DNA from 2 places in the Amedibacillus sp. YH-ame6 genome. Region 2 is predicted to be linked to the other one. Evidence: a T-box and tRNA genes for the amino acid it is inferred to sense, from the RefSeq annotation. Region 2 holds a T-box; the other holds one or more tRNA genes.
The links. The T-box of region 2 lies ahead of tyrS (tyrosine--tRNA ligase). A T-box ahead of a tRNA ligase gene usually reads a tRNA of that ligase, here a tRNA-Tyr.

Region 1 (4,160 bases), on a different contig from region 2:
TTGTATTTCGTTGATGATAGATGTTACACTAAAGCTATAAGTGTGAGGTATCATGAATACAGAAAACATAAGAAAACGATTGAGAATTGATTGCGAAAAATGCTGCGGACTGTGTTGCGTGGCGTTTTATTGTGCAAAGTCAGACGGGTTTCCACAAGATAAACAGGCAGGAGTACCTTGTGTGAATTTAGATGATAATTTCAAATGTATCAAACATGAAACTTTGGTGTCAGATAAACAAAAAGGGTGCATATCATTTGATTGTTGTGGTGCAGGTCAAAAAACATCAGAAATTTTTGAAGATCAGACTTGGAAAAATCATAAAATTGATTCCAATGAAATTTATCAAACGTTTTATAAGGTTATGAGACTTCATCAAGTGATTTGGTACTTATTAGAAGTATATGATAAAACTGAGGTCCAACAGTTACGAGATAGAGTTTTGCAATTATTGAATACATATGAGAACATTGATTTTAATGAAAAAGATAATTTCAATAATTTTGATGTGGAGAATTATCAATCATCTGCCAATGTTGTTCTAAAAGAATTTACGAGAGAGTATTTCCATAAAAACAGAACGCACTTTAGCAAGAAAAAAGATTATGTGGGTAAAGATATGCGTGAAATAGCTACAGCAGGCATGGATTTCACTATGGCATATTTGATGGCAACCAATTTTGAGAAATGTAATTTACGTGACATTAATTTCCTTGGAGCGGATATAAGAGATGCTAATTTTAAGGGTAGTAACCTAAGCGAAAGTCTGTTTCTGACTCAAATGCAGATTAACTCATGTATCGGTGATAGCACTACAAAGCTACCTAGATACCTCCAATTTCCTAAGCATTGGAATCGATAGGATATAAGATGATAAGAAGAGCATAAACTATTACGAGTGGAGGGATGATCATGCGTTTAAAAACATCTATGATATGTGTTATGATTGTAAGTATAACAATGATAACTGGTTGTAAAGTCCGTGAATATAAAGTTAGCGAACAAAAGGTGACATCATCAAAAGTAGATAAGTCCAGCTATTCATTAGCAGAACAAGAGATAAAAACTATTGAAAAGAGTGAATATGAAGAGAGTGATATAGTCTATTATGTAGAAGACGAATTTGAGCTAGCGAGGATACTTGAATACAATATCAATAAAGGTGTATCAAAAATTTCATATCAAGCACCAGATAAAATGGATATGGATAAGACTGCAAATTATTTAAGTTATATTGAACCCTATGATATTTCTTTACAATTATCTACGACAGATTATGAAAATCATCAAGGAAAGCTAATTTATCGCTCTAATGAAGTGGAAATAATAAATCTAGATGAAAGATACCAACAAGCAAAACAATCTGCAAAACAAGTGTATAGTGAAATAATCACTCCGGATATGGACGCAGATCAGAAAATAAAAGCAATCCATGATTATCTAATTAAAACGACCATATATAGTGAAATTGGTGAAGGGAACAATTCCAAATATCCAAATGTATTTAAAGCAGCTGGAGCCTTGGTTGATAAGAATGCGGTGTGTTCTGGCTATAGCAGGGCATTTATGATGTTATCCCGATTTGCGAATATTCCAGCTATCTATGTATCAAGTGATACGATGAATCATGGATGGAATTTAGTATATGGAAATACTGGTTGGAGATATATAGATGTAACATGGGACGATCCAGTTCCTGATAATCCAAATCATGCAGAAGAACTTTATTTAAATGTTTCTATAAATGAGTTTATGAGAGATGGGAAGCACATTTTTGATGAAGATAAATCCAGTGACTACTTTTTAGATGTCGCAAAAAGTTATTTTAACAAAAACGAGGAAGTATTTCGTTGAGTATTATGGTATCATTATAAACGAGGTGATTTGATGAAATTGATAATGTTAGTAGCTGGTGACGAGTATGCAGATGGAATTACCTCTATATTGGTAGATAACAATTATTATGCTACAAATATTGGAAGTAGTGGAGATTTTTTGCAATATGGACATACTGTGTTGTTGTTAGGTGTTAAGGAAGAAGAAGTTGAGAAAGTTATGAATTTAGTCAAGAAAAAAGGACAAATTAACTCTGATGATTTTGATTACCGCAATGAGGTAATGATTCATGTACTTAACATAGATGACTATGTTAAAATTCATAAGGGAATTGTTGAGTAATTTCTTATTAATATTTTTAAAATAAAAATTTCAGCATGATTTTTGATTGGAAGAAAAGCCTTTATTTATCGGTTTATTTGATGTTTTTTAAAGCCAAATATAAATTTATAAAAAAAGCTAAAAAAATATTGACAGAAGAAAGTTCAGATGGTATTATATATGAGCGCTGTTCCCCAAAGGGAAGTGGCTGCACCGATAAAATCGTGGAGGTTTAGCTCAGTTGGGAGAGCGTCTGCCTTACAAGCAGAGGGTCGGGGGTTCGAGTCCCTCAACCTCCACCATGATGTGCCGACTTAGCTCAATTGGTAGAGCAACTGACTTGTAATCAGTAGGTTGTGGGTTCAATTCCTATAGTCGGCACCATTATTTAAAAAGAGCTGGGGAGGTAGCGAAGTGGCTAAACGCGGCTGACTGTAACTCAGTTCCTTACGGTTCGGCGGTTCGAATCCGTCCCTCCCCACCATCTTAAATTTTTTATTGGGGTATAGCCAAGCGGTAAGGCACCAGACTTTGACTCTGGCATTCCACTGGTTCGAATCCAGTTACCCCAGCCAATATTTATTTTCGCAACTATAAATGACCCGTTAGCTCAGTTGGTAGAGCATCTGACTTTTAATCAGAGGGTCGGGCGTTCGAATCGCCCACGGGTCACCATTTATTGTTGCGGGTGTAGTTCAATGGTAGAACTTCAGCCTTCCAAGCTGACTACGTGAGTTCGATTCTCATCACCCGCTCCATATAGCGAACCTAAGATAGATCATTTGATGGTCTATCTTTTTTTGTGCGAGGCTGGTGTTCTCGTGGCGATTAAACATGAAAGTCAGATTTAAGGCTGGCTGGGGTAATGCTTTATATGGTTGAGTGGAATGCCTGTGTGCTTGGCTTCCCCCCCAAAAAATCGCTCTTTTTAAATTGTGGAGGACACGTGCTTCCCGACCCTACATTTTCGAAGAACTTTAAAAATTCACAAATTTTTTAAAATAATTTAGGATTTTTCATTTTTGATTTCGTATATAAATAGTATAAGAGATAAAAAGGAAGAATCTTATGAGGTTGTTTTGGTATAGATGATTTATCTTCTACGCCAAATTAAGGAGAAATTTCAACTTTTTTAATTTTTTTCAAAATTATTTAGGATTTTCAACTTTTTTTCTCGTATATAAATAGTGTAAGGGATAAAAAGGAGGACTTTTATGTATTTGTGTTTGAAGTTATATTTACAAGTAGATGTTACATTAGAGAAGTATTTGTTAACGTATGAACAAGGTTTCAAAAAGGAAGTAGTGAGAATTTGTGATATGTTTAAACAACGGGGAAAAGTATTTGAATATCCATATCGTTACTTCAATAAATCGATTTCTTATAATAGCAAGCATTTAGTTCTTGCGGCAGCAAAAGAAATGTATTTAGCAGAGATACAAAAGAAACGCTTTACATATGGATTTTCAAGTTATTGGAGTAATTCTTCATACACAATAGATGGTGATTTAAAATTAGAGCTTGGTTTAGATTTCCATCGTGATAAACTTTTGGTGCCATACTATCACAATGCACATACCTTGAAAAGAATCAAAGAAGGTAAGTTGATGAATATGAAGCTAATCAAAAGAAAATCTGGATGGCATGCGCTTATATATGTTTGTTACGAACCAGAGCCTACGAAAAGTGAGCGTTGTATGGGAGTAGATATTGGCATCAAAGTCCCTGCAGTATGTGCTATATCGCAAACACAGTATCGATTCTTTGGAAATGGTAGACAAATCCGCTTTGAACAAAGGCGATATTGTTCTCATATAAAAGCAATGCAAAGAGGTAAGCAGTTTGAAAAACTGAAAAGATATGAGCATAAATTAAGTCGCATTTTGAATAACTTTGACCACCATATATCTAGCGAAATCATTGCATATGCAATAGAAAACGATATTGGAGTTATCAAGTTAGAAAATCTTACAGCAATCAATCAGAAATTTAAAGTATCAGGC
Region 2 (4,160 bases):
AAGTAAAGATAAGACAAATGGTAAAACCCCAGCTGATGAAGAAGGAGAGTAGCTCATGGAACCAAATGAATATGCGAAACAAGCAGAAAATTTAGAAAAAGAAGCGAAATTCACCATCATCTCTATGGATGATGATGACACAAGTGATAAGAAAAAAATATTAGATGACGCAAAAGAAGAAATTAACCGTCTATACCGAGAATTTCGCGAATGGCTAGCAGGGAGTATCAACTCTGAAGAAGTGAGTGAAAAACTAGAACGTTTAAAACAAGAAACTTCGAATCTTATCAATCGTACAAAAGAAAGCGTACAAGCATTTCAAGAACGTGAGGATGTACTTGCGGGCAAAGAAAAAGCAAAAGAGTTTGGAAATAAACTCGTGGACACGTTGCAAGATGGAATCCATGAAGTGATGAAGAACGATACGGTTTCAAAAGTAGTGGATAGTGTGAATGATACCATTGATAATGTGCGTCATGATGAGCGTGTAGTAGATGGTGTAAAGAAGATGAAACAGGGAACGTTAAAAATTGCGGAGAGCGCTTTTAATGGGTTGAAACGTGTACTAAACACGGAGAATGATCACAATGATGATCAGAAGGGATAATGTATTATGAAAAGAATTACGATTTACGATGTAGCGAAAGAAGCTGATGTATCGCTGGCAACCGTATCCCGTGTTATCAACGGAAGTGAAGTTGTTCGTGAAGATACACGAGTGAAAGTGCAGGAAGCAATTGAAAAACTTGGTTATAAGCCAAATGCAATTGCACAGGGGCTTGCTTTACAAAAAACCACAACGATTGCGTTGATTGTACCAGAAGCTAGTTATTTCTACACTGGACAAATTATCAATGGGTTGATTGATGTAGCAAAAATTTATAAATATAACATTATGTTACACACAACTACAGAAGGTATTACAGAAATGAATGATATCATCGAAAATATCATCAAATCTCGTGTAGATGGTGTTGTGATTTTTAATGATAAATTGAACAAAGAAGAATTGAATCAATTAACACGCTACCAAGTACCAATCGTTGTGATTGGAAACCGTATGAGTGATGAAACTGTTGGTTCTGTTTATGTAGATTATGCAAAACTTGTATATGACTATGCAATGGGTTGTATCAAAGCAGGGAAAACAAATATTGCGTTGATTGAAGACCGTAAAAATCCTGCAATGATCAAACAGTTAAACGAAGGTTTACAAAAAGCATTTGCTGAGAATGGCTTGAAGTTTGAAAACTTCTTGGCAATTCCTAAAGAATATCGTTCTTCTTACTTATTCTTAAAAGAATATATGAAACAAGGAAAGAAACATGATGTTGTAATTACATATCGTGATTCTCAAGCAATGGCTGTTATGAATACTGCCAAAGAAGCAGGCATTAGTATTCCAGATGATATGGAACTTGTTTGTATCTTAGATAGTAAATACAACGCGATGGCGCGTCCTCAAATCTCAGGATTTAAAATCCCTGACTACGATTTAGGTGCTGTTGCGATGCGTTTATTGACGAAGATGTTGCATGAAGATAACGAAGTAACAGATAAAGAAATTGAGTTAAGTTACATTTATACACCTAGAAAATCTACAAAATAGTTGACAAGTATACGATTAAAATCTATACTATGAAATATTAGCGATGAAGAGAAAAGAACATGATGGAAATGCACAGAGAGGCGATTGGTTGGTGAAAAATCGCAGATGAAAGTCATGCATACAACTCGGAGCTGCTTTATGCAAAGTAAAGCCGTGTCTCACGTTACGAGATTGAGTGCTCTATGAATTACATAGAGAACTAAGGTGGTACCACGTTTATAACGTCCTTGGATAAAAGGACGTTTTTTTATGAGAAAGGATATGAAATTATGAAATTATTTGATGAACTAAAATGGAGAGGACTTGTAAATGATGTAACGAGTCCTGCACTAGAAGAAAAACTAAATAATGGAGGGTTAACATTCTATATTGGAACTGATCCTACTGGAGATAGCTTGCATATTGGACATTATTCAAGTCTATTGTGTGCTCGCCGTTTAAAGGAACATGGACATCATCCAATTATGCTTGTTGGAGGTGCTACAGGTTTTATTGGAGATCCAAAAGCTACAGGCGAACGTAACATGTTGACAAAGGAAATTCTAGAACATAACTATGTTTGTTTAAGTAAGCAAATCAAAGAATTGTTTGGATTTGAAATGGTAAACAATTTAGATTGGACAAAAGATATCACGATTATCGATTTCTTACGTGATTATGGAAAATACTTCAATGTAAGCTATATGATCAACAAAGATACAGTACGTCGTAGATTAGAATCTGGAATTAGTTATACAGAATTTTCATATATGATTTTACAATCTCTAGATTTCTTACACCTATTTGAAGATAAAGGTTGTACATTACAAATCGGTGGACAAGACCAATGGGGTAATATTACGAGCGGATTAGAATTGATTCGTAAAAAACATGGCGCAGATGTAGAGTGCTATGGTATGACGATGCCATTGATTACGAAAGCAGATGGTTCTAAGTTTGGGAAGAGTGAATCTGGAAATGTTTGGTTGGACAAAGAAAAAACATCTCCTTATGAAATGTACCAATTCTTAGTGAATGCAGAAGATGAAAAAGTCATTGATTATCTAAAGAAGTTGACGTTCTTGAGCAAAGAAGAAATTGATGATCTTGAAGAGAAGGTAAATGTTGATGCCGGAAGAAGAGAAGCACAAAAAGCATTGGCAAAAGAAGTCGTTTCTTTCCTTCATGGAGAAGACGAGTACAACAAAGCCTTGAAAATTACAGAAGCATTATTTAGAGGGAATATCAAAGATTTAGAAAAAGATGAAGTAACGGATGCATTGAAAGGCTTTGAGAAAAGAAGCATAGATGATAATCTAATGTTAGTAGATGCATTGGTTGCGGCTGGAATTGCAAGTAGTAAGCGAGAAGCCAGAGAATGGATTACGCAAGGTTCTGTACAAATCAATGGTGATAAAGTTACAGATTGCGAATTTGTTGTATCAAAGGCAAATGCGGTTTCAAATAGTGATACCTTAATTAAAAAAGGAAAACGTAATTATTTTGTAATTACACAAGCGTAGGGAAAGACAGAGTGGAGATTATCTACTCTGTTTTATTTTTGTTATCGCAAAACCTGTACAAACATCATAGTATAAATCAAAGGAGGGGACATTTTGAAGATTGCGGTGATTTGCAGTGATGATCGAATGATACAAATTTACGATAATTTATCAAAATCCTTTTGTGTAATGGATGTTTATAATGTGAATGATTTAGAGACGTGCAAAAGAGAAATTGATGTATTGGTGTTACCAGTAAAAGGTGTGGATAAAGAAGGGAAAATTGCTTGTATACGACAAAAAGATGAATTCTGGAGTGAATTAAAAGAAAGTGTTCTTATTTTCTGTGGTTTGCGAAATGAATTTTTAGAGAAACTTCCATATCAAACATATTACTATATGGAAGATCAAGGAGTCATTCGTGATAATGCAATTTTAACAGCAGAGGGTGTCTTGAATGAACTCATTGGTTGTTGTGCTAGAAGCATTTATGATATACAAGTAGATGTGATTGGATATGGAAATTGTGGTAAAGTCATTTATGATATCCTTCATAATCTACACGTAAATACGCGCGTGATAAGAAGAACGTGCGAGAAGCAAGAAGATTTCATTGAAGTGAACGAGTATACAACATGTGGAGATGTTATTATTAATACTTCAATAGGGGATGTGTTAAATAGAGAGAGGATGCAACAATGGACAAAAAGACCAGTTATCATTGATATTGTTACTCCTGATGTGATCGATATGGATGCAGCTAGGGAATTGGGGATTTGCATTATCAAAGCTGGAAATCTACCTGGACGTTTTGCAAGTGTTACCGCTGGAAATATAATCGCTGAGTTTATAAGGGGGAAGTTAAGCAATGAAGGGTAAGCGAATTTTGTTTGGTATATGTGGCTCGTTTTGTAATCATCATGCAATATTGATAGAGCTAGAAAAGTTATGTGTGAACAATGATGTTGTTTGTGTGGTGAGTGAAAATGTATACTCTTGTTCTACTAGATTCTTTGAAAACATAGAATTTTTAAAGAGGGTAGAAACAATTACCAAGCATGATATTATTC

Region 1: it has a tRNA-Tyr gene. The T-box ahead of tyrS (tyrosine--tRNA ligase) is inferred to sense a tRNA for this amino acid. The anticodon was not compared.

Annotation. Positions count from the first base shown of each region.
Region 1 covers NZ_JBSPEZ010000006.1:77,554-81,713, forward strand. The annotation lists gene ACWG0P_RS06150 (sensor histidine kinase) at 1-14, shown strand, start outside; gene ACWG0P_RS06155 (pentapeptide repeat-containing protein) at 53-862, shown strand; gene ACWG0P_RS06160 (transglutaminase domain-containing protein) at 913-1,854, shown strand; gene ACWG0P_RS06165 (cyclic-di-AMP receptor) at 1,888-2,178, shown strand; tRNA gene ACWG0P_RS06170 (tRNA-Val) at 2,384-2,459, shown strand; tRNA gene ACWG0P_RS06175 (tRNA-Thr) at 2,466-2,541, shown strand; tRNA gene ACWG0P_RS06180 (tRNA-Tyr) at 2,558-2,641, shown strand; tRNA gene ACWG0P_RS06185 (tRNA-Gln) at 2,657-2,732, shown strand; tRNA gene ACWG0P_RS06190 (tRNA-Lys) at 2,757-2,832, shown strand; tRNA gene ACWG0P_RS06195 (tRNA-Gly) at 2,842-2,915, shown strand; gene ACWG0P_RS06200 (RNA-guided endonuclease TnpB family protein) at 3,372-4,160, shown strand, end outside.
Region 2 covers NZ_JBSPEZ010000012.1:35,070-39,229, reverse strand. The annotation lists gene ACWG0P_RS09185 (histidine kinase) at 1-52, shown strand, start outside; gene ACWG0P_RS09180 (hypothetical protein) at 56-607, shown strand; gene ACWG0P_RS09175 (LacI family DNA-binding transcriptional regulator) at 614-1,609, shown strand; T-box leader at 1,644-1,841, shown strand; gene tyrS (tyrosine--tRNA ligase) at 1,879-3,111, shown strand; gene ACWG0P_RS09165 (hypothetical protein) at 3,205-3,969, shown strand; gene ACWG0P_RS09160 (dipicolinate synthase subunit B) at 3,959-4,160, shown strand, end outside.